4 regions of the Mesorhizobium sp. M0598 genome follow, and region 3 is predicted to be linked to each of the others. Evidence: predicted binding sites of a transcription regulator. Region 3 holds the regulator's gene; each other region holds the start of a gene.
What was found. The regulator PhoB, encoded in region 3, activates phosphate uptake and scavenging genes when phosphate is short. The targets are predictions, from matches to a motif close to TGTCATNNANCTGTCAT.
Positions count from the first base shown of each region.

Region 1: NKI59_RS02370 (PhoX family protein) is a predicted target of PhoB. The motif match lies at 3,158-3,174, and genes of this name have one in related genera.
Region 2: NKI59_RS15405 (esterase-like activity of phytase family protein) is a predicted target of PhoB. The motif match lies at 3,554-3,570, and genes of this name have one in related genera.
Region 4: NKI59_RS26540 (RNA degradosome polyphosphate kinase) is a predicted target of PhoB. The motif match lies at 2,005-2,021, and genes of this name have one in related genera.

Region 1 covers NZ_JAMYQL010000001.1:483,736-490,817, reverse strand. Annotated here, with positions in the region: gene NKI59_RS02395 (helix-turn-helix domain-containing protein) at 1-489, opposite strand, end outside; gene NKI59_RS02390 (SMP-30/gluconolactonase/LRE family protein) at 605-1,465, shown strand; partial or broken gene NKI59_RS02385 (sodium-independent anion transporter) at 1,502-1,726, opposite strand; gene NKI59_RS02380 (phosphatase PAP2 family protein) at 1,986-2,687, opposite strand; gene NKI59_RS02375 (hypothetical protein) at 2,702-3,040, opposite strand; gene NKI59_RS02370 (PhoX family protein) at 3,241-5,232, shown strand; gene NKI59_RS02365 (GNAT family N-acetyltransferase) at 5,334-6,014, opposite strand; gene NKI59_RS02360 (MarR family winged helix-turn-helix transcriptional regulator) at 6,011-6,502, opposite strand; gene NKI59_RS02355 (ABC transporter permease) at 6,673-7,082, opposite strand, start outside.
Region 2 covers NZ_JAMYQL010000010.1:135,909-142,990, reverse strand. Annotated here, with positions in the region: gene NKI59_RS15415 (MATE family efflux transporter) at 1-855, opposite strand, end outside; gene NKI59_RS15410 (L,D-transpeptidase) at 1,049-1,837, shown strand; gene NKI59_RS15405 (esterase-like activity of phytase family protein) at 1,975-3,453, opposite strand; gene NKI59_RS15400 (TIM barrel protein) at 3,701-4,690, shown strand; gene NKI59_RS15395 (sugar ABC transporter substrate-binding protein) at 4,734-5,792, shown strand; gene NKI59_RS15390 (sugar ABC transporter ATP-binding protein) at 5,849-6,982, shown strand; partial or broken gene NKI59_RS35090 (ATP-binding cassette domain-containing protein) at 6,961-7,082, shown strand, end outside.
Region 3 covers NZ_JAMYQL010000005.1:153,464-160,545, reverse strand. Annotated here, with positions in the region: gene pstC (phosphate ABC transporter permease subunit PstC) at 1-332, shown strand, start outside; gene pstA (phosphate ABC transporter permease PstA) at 336-1,187, shown strand; gene pstB (phosphate ABC transporter ATP-binding protein PstB) at 1,184-1,987, shown strand; gene phoU (phosphate signaling complex protein PhoU) at 2,020-2,727, shown strand; gene phoB (phosphate regulon transcriptional regulator PhoB) at 2,744-3,433, shown strand; gene NKI59_RS09420 (ROK family protein) at 3,443-4,687, opposite strand; gene xylF (D-xylose ABC transporter substrate-binding protein) at 4,974-6,014, shown strand; gene NKI59_RS09410 (sugar ABC transporter permease) at 6,157-7,082, shown strand, end outside.
Region 4 covers NZ_JAMYQL010000028.1:56,479-63,560, reverse strand. Annotated here, with positions in the region: gene NKI59_RS26540 (RNA degradosome polyphosphate kinase) at 1-1,932, opposite strand, end outside; gene NKI59_RS26535 (zinc-finger domain-containing protein) at 2,082-2,327, shown strand; gene NKI59_RS26530 (FAD-dependent monooxygenase) at 2,347-3,579, shown strand; gene NKI59_RS26525 (TIGR02117 family protein) at 3,589-4,260, opposite strand; gene NKI59_RS26520 (metal-sensing transcriptional repressor) at 4,364-4,627, shown strand; gene NKI59_RS26515 (cation diffusion facilitator family transporter) at 4,624-5,667, shown strand; gene NKI59_RS26510 (HoxN/HupN/NixA family nickel/cobalt transporter) at 5,677-6,390, shown strand; gene NKI59_RS26505 (multicopper oxidase domain-containing protein) at 6,465-7,082, opposite strand, start outside.

The DNA.
Region 1 (7,082 bases), on a different contig from region 3:
CTTGTTGGTCGTCTCGAACAGCGGCCGCAATGGCCCCTCGAAATTCCACTGGATCGGCGCCTCGATCAGCAGCCTTGCCGACAGGCCGCGACCGAGCGCGACCAGGCCGAGTTCCTCGAGCTCGCGCAGATAGAGGAACATCGAAGCCTCGCTCAGCCCTTGTGAGCGCATGATGCCTTCGGGCGTGAATTTCTCGGAAAGCATGACAAAGACGAACAGCAGTGCCGGCCGCCCGGCGAGCTTGCGCTCGATCTCCGGCGCGATCTGGTTGGCGGGTCCTGGTCCTCTGTTCATAGAGCCGAGCACGTTCTCCAACTCTACGCCGGCGGCAGTGCAGATCTCCATCAGCCGGTCGAGCTTGCAGTTGCGCTCGTGGAAGATGCGCTTCACCGTCGGCTCGGAAACACCCATCCGCTCGGCAAGGACGCGATAGGTGATGCCCTTTGCCTTAAGCGTCCGCTTCAGCGCTTCGAAGATCAGGCCGTTCATGGGATGCACCTCTTTTGCACGATTTGGTATCAGCCTTCGGTACTAGTCCTGATAGCTCTTCCCGAAAAGTATCGAAAGGCCTAGCTCTCCGCCAGTCCATTACAGGAGACTAGCCATGAAGAGCCTCTTCACCTCGATACTTCTCGCCCTGGTCGGCATCGCGGCCGCGCCGGCAGTTCAGGCCGCTGAACTCTGGCGCACCGGCGGCCTCGAGCAGCCTGAATCGGCGCTGTTCGACGCCGCCGGCCAGCGCGTTGTCGTCTCGAACATCGTCGGCAATCCCGGCGAAGCCGACGGCAACGGCTATCTGTCGATCCTGTCGATGGACGGCAAGCTAGTCACGCAACACTGGACCGACGGCATGGACGCGCCCAAGGGCATGGCGATTGTCGGCGGCAAACTCTACGTCGCCGACCTCACCCATGTGCGCGTCGTCGATCTCGCAAGCGGCAAGCTAACATCGACGATCGACGTGCCGAACGCGGTCTTCCTCAACGACGTGACCGCCGACGCGTCCGGCAAGATCTATGTCACGGATATGCTTGCCGATACGATCTATCGCATCGACGGCGACCGGCCCGAACTGTTCGTCAGGGATGCGGCGCTTGCTTCGCCGAATGGCATCTTCGCCGATGGCGGCCGGCTGATCGTCGCTTCCTGGGGCAAGGGCATCAAGCCCGACTTCAGCACCGCGGAGCCGGGCGGCCTGCTCTCGGTCGATCTTGCCACCAAGGCCGTTTCGCCACTGCCCGGCGCGGAAAAATTTGCCAACCTCGATGGCGTCGTTGCCATCGGCGGCAGCATCTACGCCACCGCGTATATGACCGGCACGCTCTACCGCTACAAAGCCGGCGGCACGCCGCAAGCGGTTGCGACGTTCAAGCCGGGCAGCGCCGACATCGGCACCGACGGCAAGTCGACAATCTTCGTGCCGCTGATGAACGACGGCGAGATCGCGGCATTGGGCCTCGACTAAGCCAGCCATCGGCTCAGGCGGCGGGCGCGGCTTTCTTCAGCTGCGCCCGCGATCCGTGATCGAGGCGGTATAAGTCACCAGCGGCCGCTTGACGCCGTGGTTGATCAGCATGCGGCGTATCTGCGGCGAAGCGCCTGATATAATGAAGCGAACGCCGGCGCGGCTCGCCTTGTGGGCCGCACCCTCGATGACATTGGCCGCCGTTGAATCGAAGAACGGCATCGCCGAACAGTCGAGGATGAAGTTCCTGCGCTGGCGCGGTCGGCGACGTCTTCCTGCACCAAGGATTGATGGTCTGCCTCCAAACATGCAGCACTCTTTGCCAGCCGATGCACTGTGATGCTACAAACCTCGGCATCGTTTGGCGGGACATCCACTGCGATCCCGATTTCACAGGCACGACTTCAAAAGGATGAGCGGGTGAAGATATTCAAAGCGTTGGCAACCTCGACAGCCTTGCTGTCGATGGTTTTCCTGCTGGCAGGCTGCGGTCATGGCCTGATCAACAGGCTGATTTGAGTCAGGTGCCGTCGGCCCGCCCAAGCCATCGCTGCAGGAACCGTGCCGCAAGCCAGCACAGCATCGCCCAGGCAAAGCCGGCGCACCAGCCGGCCAATACGTCGGACGGCCAGTGGACGCCGAGATAGATGCGGCTGATGCCGACCACCACTGTCGTCAGCACCGCCAGCCCGAGTACATAGATCTTCGTTGTGCGCCCGGGCAAAACCCGCGCCGCCATGCTGCCCAGCGTCAAATACGTCACCGCCGACAGCATGGCGTGGCCGCTCGGAAACGAAAGCGATGCCACATCGGCGAGATGCGAGACCAGATCGGGGCGCGGCCGGTCGATATCGAATTTCAGCACGCTTGACAGGAGCTGGCCGCCCGCTACCGCGACGAACATGAGAAGCGCCGCGCCTGGCCTGCGGATAAGAAGCAGATAGACGATCATTGCTGCCGTGATCAGCAGCAGTACGCTGGCGCTGCCGAGGCTGGTGATGTCGCGCATCGCCCCTTCCAGCCACGCCGGTCCGATCGGATTGTCGGGCTGGCCGGCCTTGCGGAAGGCAAGCAGGATTTCGGTGTCGAAGGCATGCGGCGTGGTCGCCCGCGCCAGCTCCATCAGCTCCTCGAACCCCCACAGCCCGCCGGCAATGACCAGCCCGGCCAGCAGAACCGGGAACTCCAGCCAGTTGGGCAGTCTGCTTGCAATCTTCTTCATCGGCCCGATCGCAGTTACAGCCTTTGCAGATAGGGCCCGAGCGTGATCAGCGCCACAGCTGCGATGGCAAGCACGATGCCGGTTGCCTGCAAGGCATTGACGCGCTCGCCGAAGAAGACCAGCGCCACCACATTCACCGACACCAGCTGGATCACCGCCGACAGGCTGAACGACACCGACATGCCGAATTCACGGATCAGCCTCAGCATGATCAGATTGCCCAGCGAATAGAGCGCCAACGTCAGCACAATCTTGCCGAGGCTCGGCGCCAGCCCCCACTGTTTTGCGGCCATCGCCGCCAGCAGGAAGATCACCGTCGAAACGCAGAGCTGCCCAAGTCCCCAGAAACTCACTTTTGTTCCTCCCGATGCGGTCCCTACCGCCTGCCGCAGCTCTTGTTTCCGAAGCGCCGGTCGCGGTCAAGCGGGGCCGATGTTGGATACGAAATCGCAGGTGGCAATTAGCCGGCATGTCATCAAACTGTGACCTGCTGGTAATACCGGATTGGCCAGGCAACACGCTCCAGCAATCCATCCAGCCAGAGGCAGGCCCTATGACCGAACATCGCACCCCTGACGCCCATTTCCGCACCAGCCTGCTCGAGGAAAACGATGGGCCAGGAGCCAATCCCACCGACAACCGCACCATGGGTGAGATCATCGCCGCGCGGTTCTCACGCCGCGGCTTCCTCAAGGGTTCGCTTGCCGTCTCGGCCATAGCCGCTACCGTCAGCCCGCTGGCGCTGATCACCGCCGACAATGCCCGCGCCGCCGAAGGCTCCGCCTTCGCTTTTGACGAGCTCGAGGCCGGCATCGACGACAAGCATCACGTCGCACCCGGCTATGACGCCGATGTACTGCTGCGCTGGGGCGATCCGCTGTTCGCCGATTCGCCGGAATTCGATCCGACAAAACAGTCGGCGGAAGCCCAGGCCAGACAATTCGGCTACAACAACGACTATGTCGGCTATATCCCGATCGACGGCTCGGCCGAGCACGGCCTGCTGGTGGTCAACCACGAATACACCAATCCGCACCTGATGTTTCCGGGCCTCGTCACCATCATCGACGGCAAGGCCAAGCAGGCGCCCCTCAGCAAGGAACAAGTCGACGTCGAGATGACGGCGCATGGCGGCACTATCGTCGAGATACGCAAGGTATCAGGCAAATGGCAGGTCGTTCGCGACGGCAAGCTCAACCGCCGCATCACCTCCAACACCGAGATCGCGCTCTCCGGCCCGGTCGCCGGCCACGACCGCGTCAAGACCAGCGCCGATCCGACCGGCACGAAAGTCATCGGCACCATCAACAATTGCGCCGGCGGCGTCACGCCATGGGGCACCTATGTCATGGCCGAGGAGAACATCCACGGCTATTTCTCGGGCGAGCTGCCGCAGGGGCATAAGGAAGCCGCCAATTACAAGCGCCTCGGCATTCCCGAAGGTGCCTATGAATGGGCAGCGCATTACGACCGTTTCGATATCGGCAAGGAGCCGAACGAGCCGAACCGCTTCGGCTGGATCGTCGAGGTCGACGTCCAGGATCCGACTTCGGCGCCGAGGAAGCGCACCGCGATGGGGCGCTTCAAGCATGAGGGCGCCGAATCGATCGTCGCCAAGGATGGCCGTGTCGTCTTCTATCTCGGCGACGACGAGCGCTTCGATTATGTCTATAAGTTCGTCACCACAGGCAAGTTCGATCCGGACGACCGCGCCGCCAACATGGATTTGCTCGACGACGGCACCTTGCATGTCGCCAAGTTTGCCGACGACGGTTCGGTCGAGTGGCTGCCGATCGTCTTCGGCCAGGGGCCGCTGACGGCGGAGAACGGCTTCGACAGCCAGGCCGACGTGCTGATCGAGACGCGCCGCGCCGCCGACCTGCTCGGCGCCACCAAGATGGACCGCCCGGAAGACATCCAGCCCAATGCCACCAACGGCAAGGTCTACGTCATGCTGACCAACAATTCGAAGCGCAAGGCCGACCAGGTCGACGCCGCCAACCCGCGTGCCGAGAACGCCTTTGGCCACATCATCGAGATCGTCGAGGACGGCGGTGATTTCACCGCGACAAAGGGTAGGTGGGAAATCCTGCTGAAATGCGGCGATCCCGCTGTGGCCGACGTCGGCGCCACCTTCTCGACCGCAACCACCGCCAATGGCTGGTTCGGCATGCCGGACAATTGCACGGTAGATTCGGCCGGCCGCCTCTGGGTCGCCACCGACGGCCAGGGCCCGAAAGCCACCGGCCGCACCGACGGTCTGTGGGCTGTCGATACGGAAGGGACGGCACGGGCGACATCAAAGCTGTTCTTCCGCGTGCCGATCGGCGCCGAAATGTGCGGTCCCCTGTTTGCGCCGGACGACCAGACCGCCTTCGTTGCCGTCCAGCATCCGGGCGACGGCGGCGAGGACTGGGAGGCTTTCGGCCGTCCGTCCTATTATGAGGATTTGTCGACGCGCTGGCCCGACTTCAAGCCGGACATGCCGGTGCGCCCGGCGGTCGTTGCCATCACCAGGCAAGGCGGCGGCAAGATCGCGGTCTGACACGCAGCAAGATCTTGCAGTCTCAAGGAAGGATTTCGGCCGTACGAAATCCTTCCTTCCGATACGGGATGAATCCATGCTGCGCATCATGCGCCGACTAATCATTCGGTGCGCTGAACCACGGCCACATTCATTGTGCTTCGCAACCTGAAGCCGATGGACTCGTATAACGCTATGGCCGCGGCGTTGCTGGCATAGGCGTGGAGATAGGGAACTTCGCCGCGCGCCACTATCCGGTTTGCCACGAATAGGGACAGCAGCTTTCCTAGGCCACCGCCGCGAAATTCCGGATGTGAGCACACCCCGCTGAGTTCGGTATAACCAGGTTGCTTCATGCGCTCGCCGGCCATTGCCGCAAGCCTGCCCTCGATTTTCACACCCCAAAAATCGCCCAGGCTCAAGGCTTCGAGCGTGAATGGGCCAGGCTTGGTGAGCAATGCCAGGGCGAGCATCTCAGCAGCATCGTCTCGGGTCAGACGATGCACGCGCGGGTCGGAGACGATCTGCAATGGCTGCTCGGCGATCATCTGAACCCCGGCTGCGGTCGAAGTCGCGGAAAGCCCCGTGGGCAGAGCAATCGCGTCCGCTTGAAGCAGGATCACACTCTCGCCCGGGGAGACAAGGTTTTCGAGCGCCCGCAGGCTTTCCGGGTCGTCCGCGCCAGTGGCGGCGAAAGGGACGATCGACGGCCGATATCGCATGGCGAGGTTGTCACCCTCCGCGAAGGCCCGATGTCGCGTCTGAAGCGCGCTCCAGATAGGGCGGTCGAGCAGATGTCTCATTGCGCGGCACCCTCAGGCTTATTTACACGACGGTCGAGAGGGGCAGCGGCGAGGCCGTCCTCGATGGCAGCCAGCTGCTCAAGAAGCGGCCCCGAAAAACCTGCGCACAAATCCGCGACCACGTTCTCGATGCAAGGCCAGACGTCGCGCTTTGCGACATCGACCAGCCGCCGGCCGTCCCGAGTAAGCGAGACGATCCTGCGCCGCTGGTCATCGTTCGACGGACTGACCTCGAGCAATCCCAATCCGGCCAGAAGCGAGACGGTTCGCGTCACACCCGGCTGCGCGATCCCAAGGGATTGCGCCAGTTCCCCGACCGGCAGTGGGCCCAGCCTGTCGAGCGCGGCCAGCAGCGGGTATTGGCTCGCCTGAACCGGGACATCCAGCCTGTCGAGCAGGCGCTGCGCCTCCGCTTGCAGTTGCTCGCCTATACGCTTCAGCCTGCTGCCCAGGCACAGGAAGCCAAGCGATCGTATGACGTCTTCCATAGGTCAATTTTCATCCCCGTGAACATCGATAACATGATATATAACAATGCATGAAAAGCAAGATCGAGGCGTTCAAGCGCGAGTTCCAGGCATCGTGCGCAGGCCTATGTCGCCTTCGGCAAGGAAAGGTCGATCGATAAGGCTGCTTCGCCTGGACGAGGCCCGTTCGATCAGTTGCGCAGCCGGTAGCCGGTCCTGAAGATCCAGGCGACGATCGCTATGCAGATGAGCAGGAAGACCACCGTCATGCCGAGGCTGACGCCGACCGAAACGTCGGACTTGCCGTAGAAGCTCCAGCGGAACCCACTGACCAGGTAGACCACCGGGTTGAACAGCGTCACCGTGCGCCAGATGCCGGGCAGCATGTTGATCGAATAGAAGCTGCCGCCGAGGAAGGTCAGCGGCGTGATGATCAGCAGCGGCACGAGCTGCAGCTGCTCGAAGCTCTTCGCCCAGATGCCGATGATAAAGCCGAACAGGCTGAAGGTCACCGCCGTCAGCACCAGGAAGGCGAGCATCCAGAACGGATGCTCGATCGTCAGCGGCACGAACAGCGAGGCCGTCGCCAGGATGATCAGGC
Region 2 (7,082 bases), on a different contig from region 3:
CGCGACCTGCGAGCCGTACGAGTTGACCATGCCCATCACCGTCAGCGCCGCGGCCGAAACGACGATCATCTGCAGGCCCATCGGCACGCCCTTGAAGACGACAATGCGCAGCAGCGCCGGGTCCGGCCGCAGCAGAGCGAGATTGGCGCCGGCCAGCCGCAGCGGGTGCTTGCGCGCATAAAGCACGATCAGGATGGCAACCACGCTTACCGTCTGGCCGATCAGCGTCGAGGCGGCCGAGCCGGCGATGCCGAGTTCGGGGAATGGGCCGATGCCGAGGATGAGCAACGGGTTCAAAATGACGTCGAGCACGACGGCCAGCGCCATAAAAAGGAAGGGCGTGCGCGAGTCGCCGGCGCCGCGCAGCACCGTCATGACGAAGGAGAGCAGGTTCATCATCGGCACGGCGAGGAAGATGATGCGCAGATAGGAGCGCGCCAGCGGCAACGCATCGGCTGGCGTGCCGAGTGCATCGAGGATCGCATCGACCCAGATCCAGCCGCAGACCGCGAACACCACCGAGACGAGGAAGAAGAAGGTGGCGCTGGTGCCGACGATGCGCCGGGCTTCGGGCAGATCGCGGGCGCCGACGGATTGCGCGACCAGGATGGTCGCCGCCATGCCGATGCCGAAGACGGTGCCGAGGATGAGAAACAGCACAAGGTTGGCATTGGACGTGGCGGTCAGCGCCGCTTCACCGAGGAAACGGCCGACCCACACGGCATTTATCGAGCCGTTGAGCGACTGCAGCACATTGGAGCCGAGCACCGGCAGGGCAAACAGCAAAAGGGTGCGCGGGATAGGCCCACTGGTGAGGTCGCCGGTCTGCCGGCGCGGGGGCATGTTGTCGTCCATGGCAGGCAACTCGGCGAAGGCTTGTCTTGAGTCCGCAATGATTGCCGATTTAACGGGAGAGGTCGATGCGGCGCTGTAAATTCCGCTTGGCGTGTCTTGGTCTAAGCATTTCTCAAACCTTCCGGAATCGTATATTGATCCCGCACGCGTGGGGCCGCATTTTCCTGGATCTCATGGGTAAGCCGGGGGGCTCATGTCCGATATTCCGTTGTTTTTTGAGCGCCTGAACCGGCGCGCCTTTCTTGGTGCATCCGCTCTGGGCGCGGCCTCCGTGGCTCTTTCGTCGTGCACCACGACGGACGTGGCGGCGCCGCCGGTGCCCGCGGCACCAAGCGATCCGGCTCTCGGCGATGCCGCAAGCATGTATGCCGCGCGCATCGACGAGGGCTATCAACTGCCGGCAATTCCGGTAGCCAAGGTCGATCCGAAATTCGTGCGTCAAATCGTGGCCGACCCGACTGGAGAAAAACCCGGCACGATCGTCGTCGATACTTCCGAGCACTTCCTCTATCTGGTGCGCGACGGCGGCAAGGCAATTCGCTATGGCGTCAGCCTCGGCAAGGCCGGTTTCGGATGGACCGGCAGCGCCGTGGTTCAGGCGAGGAAGAAGTGGCCGGTCTGGACGCCGCCGCCGGAAATGATCCAACGCCGGCCGGAACTGGCGAAATACAAGGACGGCATGCCGCCCGGCCCGCAGAGCCCGCTTGGCGCCCGCGCGCTGTATCTCTTCCGCGACGGCAAGGACACGATGTATCGGCTGCACGGCACACCGGAGTGGGATTCCATTGGGAAGAACGCTTCCTCCGGCTGTGTGCGCTTCATGAATCAGGACATTATCGACCTCTACAGCCGCGTCGACGGCGTCGCGCCGGTCTTCGTGCGCCCGAACCTGTCGGCCGCCGGGAAGATCGCCGCCGTGTCGAACAGGACGGCCGAGCCGATCGATGCCGGCGTGCCAAAGGACGCGGAGATGTTGAGGTAAGTGCCTTCGTCAGTCGCAGGTTTTGCAACGCACTGGGACACCGTCCTTGCGCGGGCGAGCCGCAACTGAAGGGCACGACCGCTCAATCGCGCCAGCTCAGGCGGACGCGTTCCGCGCGTCCGCCTGTATGGGTGCCGCTACTTCTTGGCGAGGCTTGGGAGCGTGACCTGATAGACCAGGAACATGGTATCAACATCGGCGCCATCCTCGGCCTTGTAGGCCGCGCCGACCTGGAAGCCGTCCTGCGTGAGGAAGTCATTGTCATTGGCGACGAACAGGAAATAGTCGTCGGGCAGCTTTGGATCGAGGACGCTCACCACCGACATCGCCTCCCATTTCTCCGAAAGGTTGTTGCGGTCGTTGGGCGCGCCATTGTGCAACCCGAAGCGGCCGAGCTCGCTCTTGTCGTTGATGTCGATGAACGGCGTCAGCTTGGCCGGCGTCACCGATGGATCGAGCTCACCCTTGGGCGCCAGCGGCTTGTCCTTGTCGAACTCTGTGCCGGCGATATCGGTTGCCGCCGACACATCGACGACGCTGATCTCGCGATGGAGCGAGGTGTCGCCCTTCAGCCCCTGGCCGTTGCCGCTGTCGCGCGCCAGCATCAGGAAGGTCTTGTCCGACAGCGCCACGATTTCGCTCTGCGCGGCGATCTTGGTTTTGCCCTTGGCATCGGTGAACACCGGCAGCGGCACGACATATTCATGCGCGAGCTTGAGCTGGCCGGGATCCGAGGCATCGTAGACCAGCGCGCGCGTGTTCTGACGCGTCGAGGCGGAATCGCCGCCATCCTGCCTTGGGGCCGACTGCAGCACGGCAATCAGGAACTTCCCGTCCGGCGTCAGCGCCATGCCTTCGAGGCCCTGGTTGTTCTGGCGGCCGGTTTCGGGATCTTTCGGATCTGGGTCTGCCGCGCCAGGTCCCGGATTGTTGGAAGCAAAGTTTGGCGTCCCGTGACGCATCGGGACAAGCGCCGCCGGCGGCTGCGTTGCCGACATCAGACGCCCATCGGCGGAGAAGCGGTAGATGTTCGGACCGTATTCGTCCGAGATGAACAGCGTGCCGTCGGGCAGCCGCGCGATCGCTTCGTTATCGAGCGCGAGCTTGCCGTTGGCTTCGGGCAGGATCGGCATGTCGTCGGTCGCGGCACGCACGCCGTTGAGCGGATCGAGGCCGGTTGCGTCGGTACCCTTGTCGTCGGTCAAAAGCATGGTGTCGGCAAGCGTCGCCTTGAGGCCCGATTGTTCCTGGCCGGTGGCCGGTGCCGCACCCGGCGCGATCGGGGCGAACTCGAGGGCGATCGTGTTGAGGCGCGGGCGGTAATCGGTGGTGCCGACGACGTTGTAGCCGCGGTCCGGCAACAGCCATAACCAGCCCTTGTAGCCATCGGCGCCATGCGTCCAGCCGGCAGCGTCGATCGACATGCCTGAGCCGGAGCCAAACGTCTCGCCGAACTTGTCCTTCTGGCTGGCCGGGATGCGGCCGACACCGACCAAGCCCTTGTTGACGAAGCTGACTCCGCCGACGGTCGCGGCGTTTTCTGCCAAGGCCGGAGTCAAGGCGGTGAACATCGCCAGCGCGACGGCGAGGGACGCGGTTCGGTGCAGGTTTTTCATGGAAATCCTCTTTGTGACAAAGCTGCCGGGGCCCGAAAAAGCGCCGCGTCGCATCAAGGATGCCGCGAAAGCCTTCGGAGAAGCGATCTAGGACGCGAACATGATACTTGCGTGACAGTGCCGCGCTTGCTTGTCCCCGTGGTCGCAATTGGCCTGGGGTATGGCGAATTCGTCGTCGCCGAGCGAGCAATTAACAACTTTACAAATAATCGTTCTCATGTAAAGTTATGACAATGAAAGGTCCCCGATGACCGCCTATCGTTTCGCCACCCGCCTCAATTCCTTTGCCTCGCGGCCACAGTCCGAGTGGCCCGATCTTGTCGGCAAACCGTCTATGCTGCAAATGGCGGCACGTGCGGCGAAGGTTGCGGAGTTGACCGATCTCGACCTCAACTTCCCCGACCATGTCGATGAAAAGCCTGCGGTAATAGCGCGCAAACTCAGCGATTTCGGGCTTTCGATCAATGGCTTCGCCATGCGCTACTACTCTAACCCGGCTTTCAAGCTCGGCGCCTTCACCAATCCGGATCCTTCCGTTCGCCGCGAGGCTATCGACCTGACCAAGGCCGGCATCGACGCCGCGCGCGAGGCCGGCGCCAGCCTGATGACATTGTGGTTGGGGCAGGATGGCTTCGACTACGCCTTCCAGGCTGACTACGCAACAGTTTGGCAACACGAAATCGATGGTATTCGTGAAGTAGCGGCGCATGATCCGGGCTGTCAGATCAGCCTTGAATACAAACCCAACGAGCCGCGCTCCTACAGCCTGATGCCCGATGCGGCGACGACGTTGCTGGCGATCCGCGAGATCGGCCTGCCCAATCTCGGCGTGACGCTCGATTTCGCCCATGTGCTCTACGCCGACGAGCAGCCGGCTTTCGCCGCTGCGCTGGTGGCGCGACACAGCAAGCTGCTCGGCGTGCATCTCAACGACGGCTACGCCAAGCGCGACGACGGCCTGATGGTCGGGGCCGTGCATACGCTGCAGACGATCGAGCTGCTCAGGCAGATCCGTCGAGACGGCTATGCCGGCGCCATCTACTTCGACACGTTCCCCGACATGACCGGGCTCGACCCGGTCCACGAATGCGAAGTCAACATCGCGACTGTCAAGCGCATGCTGCGCGTCGTCGATCGGCTGGAAAAGGACAATCGCCTGTCCACTGCCGTCGACCGTCAGGACGCGGTCGCCTCGCAGGCCATCATCCAGGAAGCCATGCTCGGGCCGGACAGCTGAAGCTCCGGCGCCATCACCGTTTTCAACCAGGGAGGGAAAGACCATGAAATTTCTGCTTGCCACCGCCACCGCTGCCCTGATGGCGCTGTCTATAGGCTCGTCGTTTTCCGCGGACCTCGCGCCGCTCAATTCCGACACCGAGAAGGATCGCATCGACTGGTCGCAGCTCGAGGCCAAGTTCGGGGCTTTTCCCAAGCTGCCCGAGGGAACCAAGGCGGGTGCGGTCTCCAAGACGCTGACCAACGAATACTGGCGCTCTCTGGGTGAGGGCTACAAGTCGTTCGGCGACCGCATCGGCGTGCCCGTCGTCTACCAGGCGGCGCAGAGCGAGGGCGACCAACTCGGCCAGCTCACCATCGCCGAAGGCCTGGTCACGCAAGGCTACAACGTGCTTCTGGTTTCGCCGCAGACCGACTCCAACCTGCAGCCGATCATGGAACAGGCCAAGGCGGCCAACGTGCCGGTGGTCAACGTCAACGACGCGGTCATCCCGCAGGCCGAGCATTATGTCGGTAATGTCCAGCGCGACAACGGCGTGCGCGTCGCCAAATGGTTCATCAAGAACCGGCCGGACGGCGGCAAGGTCGCCATCGTCGAAGGCCAGGCCGGCGTCTACGCCGCCGTCCAGCGCACCGACGGTTTCAAGACAACGATCACCGAGGCCGGCAAGTTCGACGTCGTCGCCAGCGTCCCCGGTAACTGGGATCGCCAGACCTCCTACGACGCGGCCACCAACATCCTGCAGCAGCACCCCGACCTGATCGGCTTCTATGCCAACAATGACGGCATGGCGCTGGGCATCGTCGAGGCGGTCAAGGCTGCCGGGCTGCAGGACAAGGTTGCGGTCTTCGGCACCGACGGCATCTCCGACGCCTATGCCTCGATCCGCGCCGGCGAGCTGACCGGCACCGTCGATTCGTTCCCGGTGCTGACCGGCGAGGTGGCGCTGGAATCGGCGCTGCGACTGGTGGCCGGGCAGAAGCTGCCGCGCGTCGTCGCCACGCCGCAGGCGCTGATCACCAAGGACAATGCCGACCGTTACTCCGGCGACGGCGATGCCGTGCGCAAGGCGCTGCTCGAGGACGCGGCAGCGGGCCAGTAGAGCAGGGCCGGCAGGTGCCGGCCTTGGGTCGGCACCTTGCCTGGAGAACCGAAGCAATGTCAGCGCGGCTGCAATTCGAGGGCATTTCCAAAGAGTTTCCGGCTGTGCGGGCGCTGAGCGAAGTGTCGTTTTCGGTCGGCGCCGGCGAGATCCATGGCCTGCTCGGTGAAAACGGCGCCGGCAAATCGACGCTGCTGCGCATACTGTCAGGCGTCTACCGGCCGACGGCGGGAAGCGTGCTTATTGACGGCAAACCGGTGACGCTGAACAACCCGGTCGCGGCGCGCGCCGCCGGCGTGGCGATGATCCATCAGGAATTACAGCAGGTGCCACGCCTCAGCGTCGCCCAGAACATGTTCCTCGGCCATCCGTTGACGCGCGGCGGCGTCTTCGTCGCACGGCGCGAGCAGGAAGGCCGCGCTGCGGAAGCGCTGGCCGCCATCGACCCGACCATCGATCCGGCAGCCCCGCTTGGCAGCCTGAAGGTGGCGCAGCGGCAGATCGTCGAGATCGCCCGGGCGCTGCTCGACCGGGCCAGGATCGTGGCGATGGACGAGCCGACGTCGAGCCTCACGCCGAGCGAGTTCGAACGGCTGGCGGAAGTCATTGCCGGCCTGGCCCGCGACGGTGTCGCGGTCGTCTATGTCTCGCACAAGCTGGACGAGGTGTTCGGCATCTGCCAGCGCGCCACCATCATGCGCGACGGCGCCGTGGTCGGGTCCGTCGATCTCGCACAGGTCTCGGAAAAATCCGTCGTTTCGATGATGGTCGGCCGCGAGCTCGCCCAGGAACAGCACCGCTCGCATGCTTCCGCCGAGATCAGGCTGAGCGTGCGTGGCCTCGCCTCGGCAACCAAGGTCCGTGACGTTTCGTTCGACCTGCATCGCGGCGAGGTGCTGGGCGTTGCCGGCCTGGTCGGCTCGGGCCGCACCGAACTGCTGCGGGTCCTGGCCGGCGCCGACCGGACCTCATCAGGCACAATTGAGATCGACGGCAAGGCGGTAAAGCTTTCCAGTCCGCGCGACGCCATCGCGGCCGGCATCGGCCTGGTGCCGGAGGAGCGCAAGCGCGAAGGCATCGTGCCGTTGCGGTCGATCTCCAGCAACATGGCGCTGGCCTCGATGGGCGTGTTCGCGCCGCGCGGCGTCATCAATCACAAAAGGCTGAAACGGTCGCGGCCGAGAAGATGAAGCGGGTCAATCTCAGGCCGTTCCTGCTCGATCGGCCGATCCGCCTGTTCAGCGGCGGCAACCAGCAGAAAGCGATCATCGGCCGCTGGCTGGCGGCGGG
Region 3 (7,082 bases):
GTTGCACGACCTGGGAAGTGACCCGGCGCGTGGTCATTCCCTATACCCGCATCGGCATCATGGGCGGCGTCATGCTTGGCCTCGGCCGGGCGCTCGGCGAGACCATGGCGGTGACCTTCGTCATCGGCAACGCCCACCGCATCAGTGCCTCCCTGTTCGCGCCGGGCACGACGATCTCGGCGACCATCGCCAATGAATTCACCGAGGCCGACGGCGACCTCTACACCTCCTCGCTGGTTTCGCTCGGCCTGATCCTCTTCGTCATCACCTTCCTGATCCTTGCCGCCGCCCGCTATATGCTGATGCGGATCGACGCCCGTACGGGAGCCTGACCGATGTCGACATCCTCATCGCTCCACAGCCGCCGCAAAGCCAGGAATTCGGTGATGATGGCGCTTTGCGTCGTCGCCGCCGGCATCGGGCTTGCCTGGCTGGCGCTCATCCTCGGCGCACTAGTCTATAAGGGCACAGCCGGGCTTTCGTTCGCGGTCTTCACCGAGATGACGCCACCACCGGGCGAGGCCGGCGGCCTGCTCAATGCCATCGCGGGCAGCCTGCTGATGACGATCATCGCCGTTGTCGTCGGCACGCCGATCGGCGTGCTGGCGGGGACCTACATGGCCGAGTATGGACGCTTTTCGCGCATCACCACCGTCGTCCGCTTCATCAACGACATCCTGTTGTCGGCGCCGTCGATCATCATCGGCTTGTTTGTCTATGAGCTGATGGTGCGGCCAATGGGACATTTCTCGGCCATTGCCGGCGCAGTTGCGCTTGCCATCCTGGTCATTCCGGTGGTCGTGCGCACCACTGAAGACATGCTCAGCCTGGTGCCGAACGCGTTGCGTGAAGCCGGTGCCGCGATCGGCGCGCCACGCTGGGTGGTGATCCGTTCGGTCGCCTACCGCGCCGCATTGTCCGGCATCGTCACCGGCATATTGCTGGCGATAGCACGCATTTCCGGCGAGACGGCGCCGCTGCTCTTCACCGCGCTCAACAACCAGTTCTGGAGCAGCAATATCAACGCGCCGATGGCCAGCCTGCCGGTGACCATCTTCCAGTTCGCTCTCAGCCCTTACGAGGAATGGCAGCAACTGGCGTGGACCGGCGCACTCATAATCACCCTGACGGTTCTGGGCTTGAGCATCCTCGCCCGCAGCCTTACCGGACGCAGAGAGGACAGATGACACAGATGTTGTCCCCAGACATGACGATGGCCGAAACGGTAGCCGAGAAGACGAAGATCGAGGTCAAGAACCTCAACTTCTACTACGGCCAGAGCAAGGCGCTGAAGGACATCAGCCTGTCGCTGCCCGAGCGCAGCGTCACGGCCTTCATCGGCCCTTCGGGTTGCGGGAAATCGACGCTGCTGCGTGTGTTCAACCGCATCTATGAGCTCTACCCAAAACAGACGGCCGAGGGCCAGGTGCTGCTCGACGGCAAGAACATTCTCGACCGGTCGCAGGATCTCAACCTCCTCAGGACCAAGATCGGCATGGTGTTCCAGAAGCCGACGCCGTTCCCGATGTCGATCTACGAGAACATCGCCTTCGGCGTCAGGCTCTACGAGAACCTCGGCAAGTCCGAGATGGACGGCCGCGTCGAACAGGCGTTGAGGCGCGCCGCGCTGTGGAGCGAGGTCAAGGACAAGCTCAACGCCAGCGGCTTGAGCCTGTCCGGCGGCCAGCAGCAGCGGCTCTGTATCGCCCGCACCGTGGCGGTGAAGCCGGAAGTCATTCTGCTCGACGAACCGGCTTCGGCGCTCGACCCGCTGTCGACTGCCAAGATCGAGGAACTGATCGACGAATTGCAAGCCGACTACACGATCGTCATCGTCACCCACAACATGCAGCAGGCGGCGCGCGTGTCGCGCCAGACCGCCTTCATGTATCTGGGTGAACTGGTCGAGTTCGACCGGACCGAGAAGATCTTCACGTCGCCCCGCGAGAAGCGCACGCAGGACTACATCACTGGCCGCTTCGGCTGAGCCATTCCGATCATGCATTTGAGGACAGGATCATGGGCGAACACACAGTCGCTTCTTTCGACGAGGATCTCGAGCAGATCAGCAAGCTGATCCGCGACATGGCCGACCTCGCCGGTTCGATGGTCGGCGGGGCGACCAAGGCCCTGTTGAATTCCGACAACGTGCTGGCGCAACGCGTCGTTTCCGACGACGCCATCATGGATGCGCGTCAACGCGAACTGGACGACCGCGCCATCACCCTGATCGCCAAACGCCAGCCGATGGCCCACGATCTTCGCCATGTGGTCGGAGCGATCCGCATGGCGGGCGACCTCGAACGCATCGGCGACCTTGCCAAGAATATCGCCAAGCGCGTGAGTGCGGTCGGCCTCAGCGCCACGCCGCGGGACCTGTCGCATTCCATCGACGCGATGGCGCAGCTGGTTCTCATCCAGGTGCAGGGTGTCATCGAGGAATATGCTGCAGGCGATGCGGCCGCGTTGGCCAAGCTGCGTGCCGCCGACGAGCGCATCGACGTCAAATACACGTCCGTGTTCCGCGAGCTCTTGACCTACATGATGGAAGATCCGCGCAACATCACCGCTTGCACGCACCTGCTGTTCTGCGCCAAGAATCTGGAGCGGATCGGCGACCATGTCACCAACATCGCCGAAAATGCGTATTATGTGCTGACCGGCGAGCAATTGCCGGTCAATCGTCCGAAGCAGGACGAAACGACAATGTCCGCACCGGTGACATGATGGGGGTGCCCAGCCGATGATCGCACCACGCATAATGGTGGTGGAGGACGAGGAGCCGTTGGGTGTGCTGCTCCGCTACAATCTCGAATCCGAAGGCTACCAGGTCGAGGTGGTGACACGCGGCGACGAAGCCGAGATCCGTTTGCAGGAGAATGTGCCCGACCTTTTGGTGCTCGACTGGATGATACCAGCGGTTTCCGGCATCGAGCTCTGTCGTCGGCTGCGGGTGCGCCCCGAAACCGAGCGGCTGCCGATCATCATGCTGACCGCGCGCGGCGAGGAGAGCGACCGGGTGCGCGGTCTTTCGACCGGCGCCGACGACTATCTGGTCAAACCGTTTTCGACACCGGAATTCATGGCCAGGGTCAAGGCGCTGCTGCGGCGCGCCAAGCCGGAAGTGCTGTCCAGCGTGCTGAAGGTCGGCGACATCGTTCTCGATCGCGAATCGCACAGAGTCTATCGCAAGAAGAGCGAAATCAGGCTCGGGCCGACCGAATTCCGGCTGCTCGAGTTCATGATGCGGCATCCGGGCCGTGTCTTCTCGCGCAGCCAGTTACTCGATAATGTCTGGGGCGAGACAATCTACATCGACGAACGCACCGTCGACGTGCATGTCGGGCGGCTGCGCAAAGCCGTCAACAACGGCCGGATGCCGGATGTCATCCGCACCATCCGCGGTGCCGGCTATGCGATCAGGGAAGATTGACCCGCCTGGTCAGGCTACGTTCTTTCTGACGCTGGGCCTCATTTGCGCGCCCGGCGCGAAAATCTCCTGGTCGACGAAGCTTAACGCCCGCATCGCGCAGCCTTCGCGGATCAGCGGCAATTCGTTCGGCTCTGTATCGAAGGAGATCGAGCCTGAATGCTGACCGCCGGCGGTCTGGGCGATTGCCTTCCGCAAGGCCGGCTCGATCAGATCGAAGGCGGCGGCACTGGCGCCGACCATCGCGACCGGTGCCGGATCGATCAGCGCGAACAGCGAGCCGAGACCGAAACCCAGCGCTTCGCCGGCCTTGCGGTAGGCCTCGCGTTCCGGCCCATCTTTCTCGCGCGCCTGGGCCGCCAGTGCTCGCATGTCGGCGTCGCTGACGTCGGCGACCGGTTCGCTGTCTTCGCTCATCTGCCTGGCGTTGCGCCAGATGGCGTAGTTGCCGGCATAGGCCTCGATGCAGCCGCGCCGCCCGCAACGGCAGAGCGCGCCGCCCGGACGATGGATCATGTGGCCAAATTCGCCGCCCGAGGAATGCGTCCCGGTGAACAGTTCGCCCTTCAGCACCAGCCCCATGCCGATGCCATGCGAAAGCAGGATGGCGATGAAGTCGTCGCGATAGCGATCCGGATTGCGCCAGCGCAAAGCCACCGCCATCATGTTGCAGTCGTTCTCCACCGTTGCCGGGATGCCGAATTCGTCCTCCAGCATGTCGGCAAAGGCGATGTCGGTCTGCGGCGTGATCGGCGACCACAGCATGGCGCGTGCAGGGGAGTCGGTAATGCCCTGAATCGCCAGGGCGATGCGGGCGACACTGCGGACGTCAAGGTCTGGATCCTGCAGCCGGCGCCGGACGATGGCCATGCATTCACGGATCAGCTCGTCGCGCGGCATGGTCAGCGTGTCCAGCCGGCGCTGTTCCTCGGCGACCACCTGTCCCGTATAGTCGATAATGGCGGCCGACAGGAAATTCAGCGACAACACCACGGTCAGCACCGCCGCCGCTTCCGGGTTGAGGGCGAGGCCGACCTGCGGACGACCGCGTTTCAACGAAACGGGCTCACTTGCCTTGCTCTCGGCGAGGATGCCTTCCCGTATCAGGTCGGAAGAGATCGCCGATATGGTCGAATGACTGAGGCCGGTGGTAGCTGCGATCTCAGTACGCGATGGCTGGCCGGCCCGGCGCACCGCCGAGATCACCATCGCCCGGTTGCGCCGGCGCAAATCGTCATGGCGGATTCCGACCGACATTGTTTTGCTTTCCTCCCGGTTGCCGCGGCTGCTCATGAACCGGAAGCCGTCGGTAATGTCCGACAAATAGTGTCGGATGCAGGCAAATAGTGTCAGATGCAGGTGGCGCTGTCATCGTTTATTCCGACGCTCGAAAAAACTCGCAGAGTCATCAAAATCCATCAGAATCGATGTTGACAGCAGCCGGAGATCGGGCCAGTATTTTTTCGAGGCTCGAAAAAATTAGAGCTTCTAAGCTGGTCTTTGAGCCAATTGGTCACGCCGTACGCGGCGCAGGGAGGATATGATGAAGAAATTCACGACCGCCATTCTGGCGGGTGTCGCCATGACGCTGGCGCTGGCGTCGGTGGCGCAGGCTAAAGACAAGGTCATCGGCGTTTCCTGGTCGAACTTCCAGGAAGAGCGCTGGAAGACCGACGAGGCCGCAATGAAGGCGGCCATCGAGGCCGCAGGCGACAAGTATATTTCCGCCGACGCACAGTCCAACCCCGGCAAGCAGCTCACCGACGTCGAGAGCCTGATCTCGCAGGGCGCCAGCGCACTGATCATCCTGGCGCAGGACGCCTCGGCCATCGGGCCGGCCGTGCAGAAGGCACTGGACGAAGGCATCCCGGTCGTCGGCTATGACCGGCTGATCGAGAACAAGGACGTGTTCTATCTGACCTTCGACAACAAGGAAGTCGGCCGCATGCAGGCCCGCGAAGTCTTCAAGGTGAAGCCGGAAGGCAACTACGTCTTCATCAAGGGTTCGGGTTCCGATCCGAATGCCGATTTCCTGTTTGCCGGTTCGATGGAGGTGCTGAAGGAGGCCATCGACGGCGGCAAGATCAAGAATGTCGGCGAGGCCTATACGGACGGCTGGCTGCCGGCCAACGCTCAGAAGAACATGGAACAGTTCCTGACCGCCAACGACAACAAGGTCGATGCCGTGGTCGCCGCTAATGACGGCACTGCCGGCGGCGTCGTCGCCGCGCTGACGGCGCAAGGGCTGGCCGGATCGGTTCCGGTTTCGGGCCAGGACGGCGACCACGCCGCGCTGAACCGCATCGCGCTCGGCACACAGACCGTGTCGGTGTGGAAGGATGCGCGCGAGCTCGGCAAGAATGCCGCCGAGATCGCCTCGCAACTGGCCGACGGCAAGCAGATGACCGACATTGCCGGCGTGAAGGATTTCACCACGCCCGGCGGCAATACCGTCAAGTCGCTGTTCCTGACCCCGGTCGCCATCACCAAGGACAACCTCAACGTCGTCATCGACGCCGGCTGGATCAAGAAAGAAGAGGTCTGCGCCGGCGTGACGGCTAGCGCTGTTGCAGTCTGCAACTGAGCCGACGTTTCCGAGAAGTCCGAACGCCGCGGCCGCTCGCCGCGGCGTTTTTTCAACAAGAGTTGTTTTTCCGCTTCCGGCGGATAACTTCTAGGCTGCTTCCGGCATCCGCGGCAGACGGCAACCCGGCGGGAGAAACATCATGACCGATACGACGCCCAACACGCCGGTAGACAGCACGGCAGACCGGGCACGGGAATCCGAGCTCGGCATCGTTGCCCGATTTCTCAAGGCAACCGAACTCGACACGCGCATGCTCGGCATGATCAGCGCGCTGCTGGTCATCTGGGTCGGCCTGCATGTCATTTCTAGCGTACGGCTCGGCGTCAATCCGTTCGACTTCGACAGCCGGACCTTCCTGACGCCACGCAATCTCTGGAACCTGTCGGTGCAGACTTCGGCCGTGGCCATAATGGCCGCCGGAATGGTGCTGGTTATCGTCATGCGCAATATCGACCTGTCGGTCGGCTCCGCCGAAGGCCTGATCGGCGTGGTCATGGGTTTTGCGCAGGTGCATTTCCTGGTGCGAATGGTCGGTCTGCAATTAGGCAACCCCTGGATCTGGATCCTGGCACTGGCCATCGGCCTGGCGCTTGGCCTTCTGATCGGAGCGTTCCAGGGATACATCATCGCTTATCTCGAGGTGCCGGCCTTCATCGTGACGCTGGGCGGCCTTCTGGTCTGGCGGGGTGCCGCATGGTGGGTCGTCAGTGGGCAGACGATTGCGCCGCTGGATGCCACTTTCCAGCTGATGGGCGGCGGGCCGACGGGTTCGATCGGCGCGCGATGGAGCTGGATCGTCGGAATTGTCGCGTGCCTGGCGGTTGTGTTCATGCTGCTCAACGGGCGGGTGCAGCGCAAGCGGTTCCGCTTCCCGTTACGCCCGATCTGGGCCGAGACGTTCCTCGGGGCCGTCACTTGCCTTGTCATCATGGGCGCCATATGGCTTGCCAATTCCTATCCTTGGCCGGTCGGCATCGTGAACAGATATGCGGCGGCCAACAATATAACCGTTCCCGAAGGCGGGCTGTTCATCGCCCATGGCATCGCCATACCCGTGCTGATGGC
Region 4 (7,082 bases), on a different contig from region 3:
CATCGTCTCGACACGGCGGTCGAGATTGCGCGGCATCAAATCGGCCGAGGAGATGTAGACGATCGCCCCGTCCGAGGGCAGGCCGTGGCCGTTGCCGAAACAATAGATGCGGCTGTGTTCGAGGAAGCGGCCGACGATCGATTTCACCCTTATGTTCTCCGACAGGCCGGGCACCTGCGGCCTCAGGCAGCAGATGCCGCGCACGACGAGATCGATCTCGACGCCGGCGCGGCTGGCATCATAGAGGGCATCGATGATGATCGGGTCGACCAAGGCGTTCATCTTCATCCAGATGCGGGCGGGCCTGCCCTCCAGCGCGTGACTGATCTCGTCCGAAATGTGCTTGAGGATGCGGTCGCGCAGCGTGAACGGCGATATGGCCAGCCGCATCTGCTCGGCCGGCTCGGCATAGCCGGTGATGAAGTTGAACAGCTGGGCGACATCGCGCGCGATCGTCGGGGCGGTGGTGAAGAAGGACAGGTCGGTGTAGATGCGCGCGGTGACCGGGTGGTAGTTGCCGGTGCCAAGATGCACGTAATTGCGCAGCCTGCCATCCTCGCGCCGCACGACCAGCGACATTTTCGAATGGGTCTTCAGTTCGAGGAAGCCGAAGACGACCTGGACGCCGGCGCGCTCGAGGTCGCGGGCCCAGCGGATGTTGGCCTCCTCGTCGAAGCGCGCCTTGAGCTCGACCAGCGCGGTCACCGACTTGCCGGCCTCGGCGGCGTCGACCAGAGCGCGCACGATCGGGCTGTCGTTGGAGGTGCGGTAGAGCGTCTGCTTGATCGCCACCACTTCCGGATCGGCCATCGCCTGGCGCAGGAACTGCACCACCACGTCGAAGGATTCGTAGGGGTGGTGGACGATGATGTCCTTCTCGCGGATGGCGGCAAAGCAATCGCCGCCATGCTCGCGGATGCGCTCGGGAAAGCGGGGATTGTAGGGGGTGAATTTCAGATCGTCGCGGGCGACGGCGACGATCTCCGAGATCTGGCTGAGCGCCAGCGGACCGGTGAGCACGCTGATCCGGCTTGCCGAGACGCCGAGCTCGCCGGCGACGAAGTCGCGCAGTTCGGGCGGCATCAGCCGGTCGAATTCGATGCGGATAACCGAACCGCGGCGGCGCCGCTTCAGCGCCGTCTCGAACAGGCGCACCAGATCCTCGGACTCTTCCTCGACCTCAATATCGCTGTCGCGGATTATACGGAACGTGCCGGAGCCCTTGACCTCATAGCCTGGGAACAGCTTGCCGATATAAAGGCCGACCGCCTCCTCGAGCGGGATGAAGCGGACATGGCGCTTGCGATCCGGCAAGCGGATGAAGCGCCTCAGCGCCACCGGCAGGCGCAAAAGCGCGCTCATTTCCTCGCCGTTCTTACGGTGGCGCAATTGCAGCGCCATCGAAAAACCGAGATTGGGAATGAACGGGAACGGATGCGCCGGGTCGATCGACAGCGGCGTCAGCACCGGAAATACCTGCTCCTGGAAATGGTCCTCCAGCCAGATCTTCTCGTCCTTGCTCAGCGCCTCGCGGGTGATGCTCTCGATGCCTTCCTTGTCGAGGAGCAGCATCAGCGCCGAAAGGCTTTTCTGCTGGTCCTCCTGCAGGCGCTCGACCTCGCGCAGCAATTGTTCAAGCTGCTGCTCGGGCGTGCGTCCGTCCGGGCTCTTCAGCACGATGCCCTCGCGCACCTGGCCGGCAAGACCGGCGACGCGGACCATGAAGAACTCGTCGAGGTTGGCGGCCGATATCGACAGGAAACGAACACGCTCGAGCAGCGGATGATTCGCGTTCAGCGACTCTTCGAGCACGCGCCGGTTGAATTGCAGCCAGGAAAACTCGCGGTTGACGAAGCGGTCGGGATTGCCGCCTTCGCGGCTCGCCGCCTCGACGGTGATGAATTCGTTCTGCACCGGCTTCAGTTCGTTCATGGTTTCCGCTCTTCCCACACCGTTCGACGACCATAGCCTTAACCGGCTTAACTTATCCTCTGACAGGCTTTTGCGACAGTTTCATTTCATCGATCTTGCAAAGCGACGGGTTATGATCCAGATGCAATCGACAAGATCAGGAGACGACGATGGCAGGCGGTTCCATTCCCCATTTCCAGAACGATGCGGGCTATCCGGCAATCGACATCGGCGTCAAGGAATTCATGTGCACCGGCGCCAATCCGCCTTTCGACCACCCCCATGTATTTCTCGACATGGGCGACGACAATGAAAAAGTCTGCCCGTATTGTTCGACGCTCTATCGCTATTCGCCGAAGCTGAAGGCGTTGGAAACGCAGCCGCCGGGCTGCCTCTATCTCGACCAGGCCGCCTGATTCTTCCGCGACAAGCCTGATGCAGGAAACGCAGTCCCGGCAGGTGGTCATCGCCGGGGCGGGCGTCGCCGGGCTGACCGCGGCACTGGCCTTCGCCGAGCGCGGCTATCGGATAAAACTGTTCGAACAGGCGCAGCACCTCGAGGCTGCCGGCGCCGGTATCCAGCTTTCGCCCAACGCGACGCGCATCCTACGGCAGCTCGGCGTACTCGATCGGCTGCTGGCGACGGCGGTGCAGCCGGAGGCGGTCGTGCTCAAGGATGCCGCCACGCTGCGCAAGCTGGCGCGCGTACCGCTTGGCCAGGCGGCCGAAACGCGCTGGGAAGCGCCCTATCTCGTTGCCCACCGCGCGGATCTGCAGTCAGCGCTGATGCAGCGAGTTTCGGAGCAGCCCGGTATCGATCTGATCGCCGGCGCGCGGGTGACCGACATCGCAGCCGGATCGAAAGGTGTTACCGTCACTGCATCGGCTGATGGCGACACGGTCGAGGCTGGCTGTCTTTTGATCGGCGCCGATGGCGTCTGGTCGTCGGTGCGAGAAACGCTTGCCCGCAACGCAGCCGATTTCCGGAGAAGCCGGTTTTCGGGCGAGCTTGCCTGGCGCGCCACGGTGGCCGCCGACAGCCCCGCTGGACAAACCTTTGCGGCGATCGGTGCGCCCGATTGTGTTACTGCATTCCTCTATTCCGGCTTCCATATGGTCGCCTATCCGGTCAGCCGTGGCACTGCCTTCAACCTCGCTGCCTTCACAAAGGGCGAGCGCATCGCCGAGGGCTGGTCGGGGCATGCCGACCCCGCCATCCTCGCCAGCGCCATGCGCGGTACCGCGCCGGCGCTGGTCCGTCTGGCGAGCGAGGCCGCGCCATGGACGGCATGGCCGATCCACACCGTCGAGCAGCGGCGGTGGACGACGCCGGAAGGCATCGCGCTGATCGGCGATGCGGCGCATGCGATGACGCCGTTTGCCGCACAGGGCGCGGCGATGGCGATCGAGGACGCGGTAACCCTTGCCGGTTTCGTTGCCACCTCGCCTGCCGATCTCAGCAGCGCGCTTGTCGCCTGGGAACAGGCGCGGCGGCCGCGCGTCGCCCAGGTCGCCCGCCGCGGCGTCCTCAACCGCCTCGCCTGGCATGCGGCCGGGCCGGTGGCGATGGCCCGCAACCTGTTCCTGGCGATGCGCTCGCCCGAAAAACTCGCCGCCGATCTCGACTGGCTCTATGGCTGGCGGGCGTTGGACGCTCGGCGGTCCTAAGTCGCCTTGTCAATTGTAAAGCCGCATCGACAGGCCGAGCGAGGCCGGCAGCGGGTTCCACCAGCCGGTGCGCAGGCCGGCGGTGCGCAGTGCTGCCGCCGCCCAGGTGTTGCAGCCGACCAGCGCGTTGAAATGGCCATTGGCTTCGAAGAACCGATCGAAACGGGAATACGCCGCATTCTCGATCGGCATGGCCCCGTTCGGTCCCTGCCGGAAGCTTGCCGCAATGTAATCGAGCAGCGCCGTAAACCGCTCCTCGCCGATGTCGAAGCCGGCGACGTCGGGATGCGGCTCGGCGATTTCGCCTGAAATGTCGACATGCATTGCCGAGGCGTCGACCGTCAGCGCCTTCATCACCGGCACCGCCTTCAGCTCCGACCAGGTCGGCGTCTCCAGATAGAAGGCGCGGCCGCCCCAGCCGAAGACGATGTAGCGGACCTCCGCCATGTCTGCTGGAATGCCGGCATCGACCAGGAAATGGAAGCGCCGGCGCACATCGTCGTCGACCGGGATGGCGATGTCGGTGTGGATCGGATTTTTCAGCACCAGGATGCGGTGGCTTGAGCCGATCGGATCGGCAACTGCCGCCGGCCAGAGCGGGCGCGGCAGCAGTGTGCCCAATGCCACCGCAAGGACTGCTGCAACGACCCGCAGGCCAAGAAAACGGGCAAGCTTCTTCATGGGAAAGGCATAGAACAAGCAATGCTCAAGGTGAAGCCCCTCCGGAGTTGTGCCACTGACAAAGCGCTTGACGCGTATCCTCCCCGGGAGGATATGCTGAGGCATGTCAGATCACCTCCACGCCTCGCATCCTTCCATCATAAAGCGCCTGAAGCGCGCGCAAGGCCACCTTGCGGCGGTGCTGGCGATGATCGAGGCGCATCGCCCTTGCGTTGATCTGGCGCAGCAGCTTCATGCCGTCGAAAGGGCCATCAGCAGCGCCAAGCGCGAGCTGATCAACGATCACATCGAGCATTGCCTGACGGACAGCGTCGAAACCGGCGGCAACTCGCTGGCGGAACTCAAGCAGCTGGCGAAGTATCTATGAATGCCATCGTAGCCCGCATTCTGGACTGGCTCGGGTTCGGCTCGCACGCCGCACATCATCACGGCGGTCACGGTCCGCACGGTCACAGCCATGGGGTCATCGACGCGACAATTGCCACCACCGACCGGGGCATCTGGGCAATCAAATGGTCGTTCGTGATCCTGGCCATCACCGCGGCATTGCAGATGGTCGTGGTTGCGTTGTCGGGGAGCGTGGCATTGCTGGCCGACACGATCCATAACATCGGCGATGCGACCACGGCGATCCCGCTATGGATTGCGTTCGTGCTGGCGCGGCGCAAGCCGTCGCGGATCTTCACCTATGGCTTGGGCCGGGTCGAGGATCTGGCCGGCATCATCATCGTGCTCATCATCCTGTTCAGCGCTGTAGTCGCTGCCTACCAAGCCATCGACAGGCTGATCAATCCACAAGTGGTGACACACCTGGGCTGGCTGACTGCGGCGGGCATTGTCGGCTTCCTCGGCAACGAGGCGGTTGCCGTGTTCCGTATCCGCGTCGGTCGCGAAATCAACAGCGCGGCACTGATTGCCGACGGCTACCACGCCCGCACAGATGGACTTACCAGCCTTGCCGTGATCATCGGAGCCATCGCCGTCTGGCTCGGCTTTTCCTTGGCCGATCCGATCGTCGGCCTGCTGATCACGATTGCGATCTTCGGTATCGTCTGGCAATCGGCCCGCTCGGTGCTGACCCGCATGCTGGATGGAATCGAACCCGGTGTGATGGACGAAATCCGACATGCCGCCGAGCACGTTCCGGGCGCACGCATTGTCGATGCCAAGGCGCGCTGGATCGGTCATAGATTGCACGCCGACATCGCAATTGCCGCGGACGAAACCCTGCCGCTGTCGGCGGCGAACAAGATCGCCGCAGCGCTGAAGGACGAACTATCCCAGCATATGCCGGCCCTGGCTGAGGCGAATGTGCGGTTTTCAACGGTACGTGGAGAGAACGACCATTCTCACGAGCACACGCATGACCACGGCCACATGCACTTACGCTCGCTGATTTTCTGCTAGTCTCGTCCGATGTTCCAGACGCTCGTCGAATTTCAGCGCACGATCTATCTGACGCTCGGCGAACAGATCAAGCTGCTTGCGGCCGGAGGCAATTGGCTGGCGTTCATGGCTTTCCTGCCGATGGGCGTCGTGTTCGGGGCTGCCCATGCGCTGACGCCCGGGCACAGCAAGGCCGTCCTGGCGACTTATCTTGCCGGTTCGGATGCGAAGGTATCGCGTGGTCTGCTCGTATCTATCACGCTATCGTTCACGCATGTGACGATTGCCGTTCTGATTGCGGCTCTCTCGCTGCCGCTGGTCTCAATAGCATTGGGCAGCGTCGGCCGCGCTCCGCTTCTGGAGCACATCAGTCGCGGGCTGCTCGGCCTCATTGGCGTCTGGATGCTCTGGCGCGCTTTGAGCCACAGCCATCATCACAGGCACGAGGGCGAGGCTGTCGGCGTCATGGCAGGCCTGATCCCATGTCCGCTTACGCTTTTCGCGATGACTTTCGCGATGTCCAGGGGTGTTCCGGCAGCGGGCGTCCTGTTTGCCATCACCATGATGGTCGGCGTGGCGCTGACGCTGTCCTGCGTCGCCGTGTTGTCGATCGTGTTTCGGGAACGGCTTGTACAGTTTTTCGCGCGCCAGCCACGGCTGTTCGAAAACATCTCCCGGGCCATCGAGGGCGCCGCCGGTCTCGCGCTTGCCGGCGTCGCTGTCTGGCAGATCACATCAGCTTAAGAGAAAATATGGTTTCAGCCACTGCATGGTGTCCGGTCCGGTGCAGCGGATGGAACGCGCCAAGGCGACGCCAGTCATGTCACATCGATCACGACCATCAGCCCGCCGCCGCCCTTCTCCTCGACATTGTTGTTCGTGGTGTGATGCGGGATGTGGCAATGGATCAGCCATTTGCCCGGACGCTGCGCCTTCCAGATCACGTCGTAGCGCTGACCCGGCCCGACGTTGATCGTATCGGCAAGGAAACGACCCGAAGCGGGGACCGTCTCGCCGTCGCGGGCAACGACCTCGAACGGTCCGCCATGGATATGCATCGGATGGATGAAGCCGTTGTTGGTGCCGATGAACCGCACCTTGAGCGTCTCGCCGACCTTCATCGGGATCGTCTCGGTCGAGGGATAGGCCTTGCCGTTGATGGTGAAGAAATTCGGCATGCCGCCGTCCATCGGCATCGACGGGTAGGTCAGCCCTTCCCGCACCAGCCATTCCTGAAGCTGGATGACGTAATCATGGTCGGCCGCGACCTCGTCGGCAGGATTGGCGGGATCGATGATCAGCGCACCGTAGAGGCCGAGCGCCTGGGTCCGGTCCGGCTTGGCATGGGGATGATAGAAATAGGTTCCGTGCTGGGTTGCGGTGAATTCGTATGAATAGGATTGCCCGGGCTCGATCGGCGCCTGGGTGATCTCGGC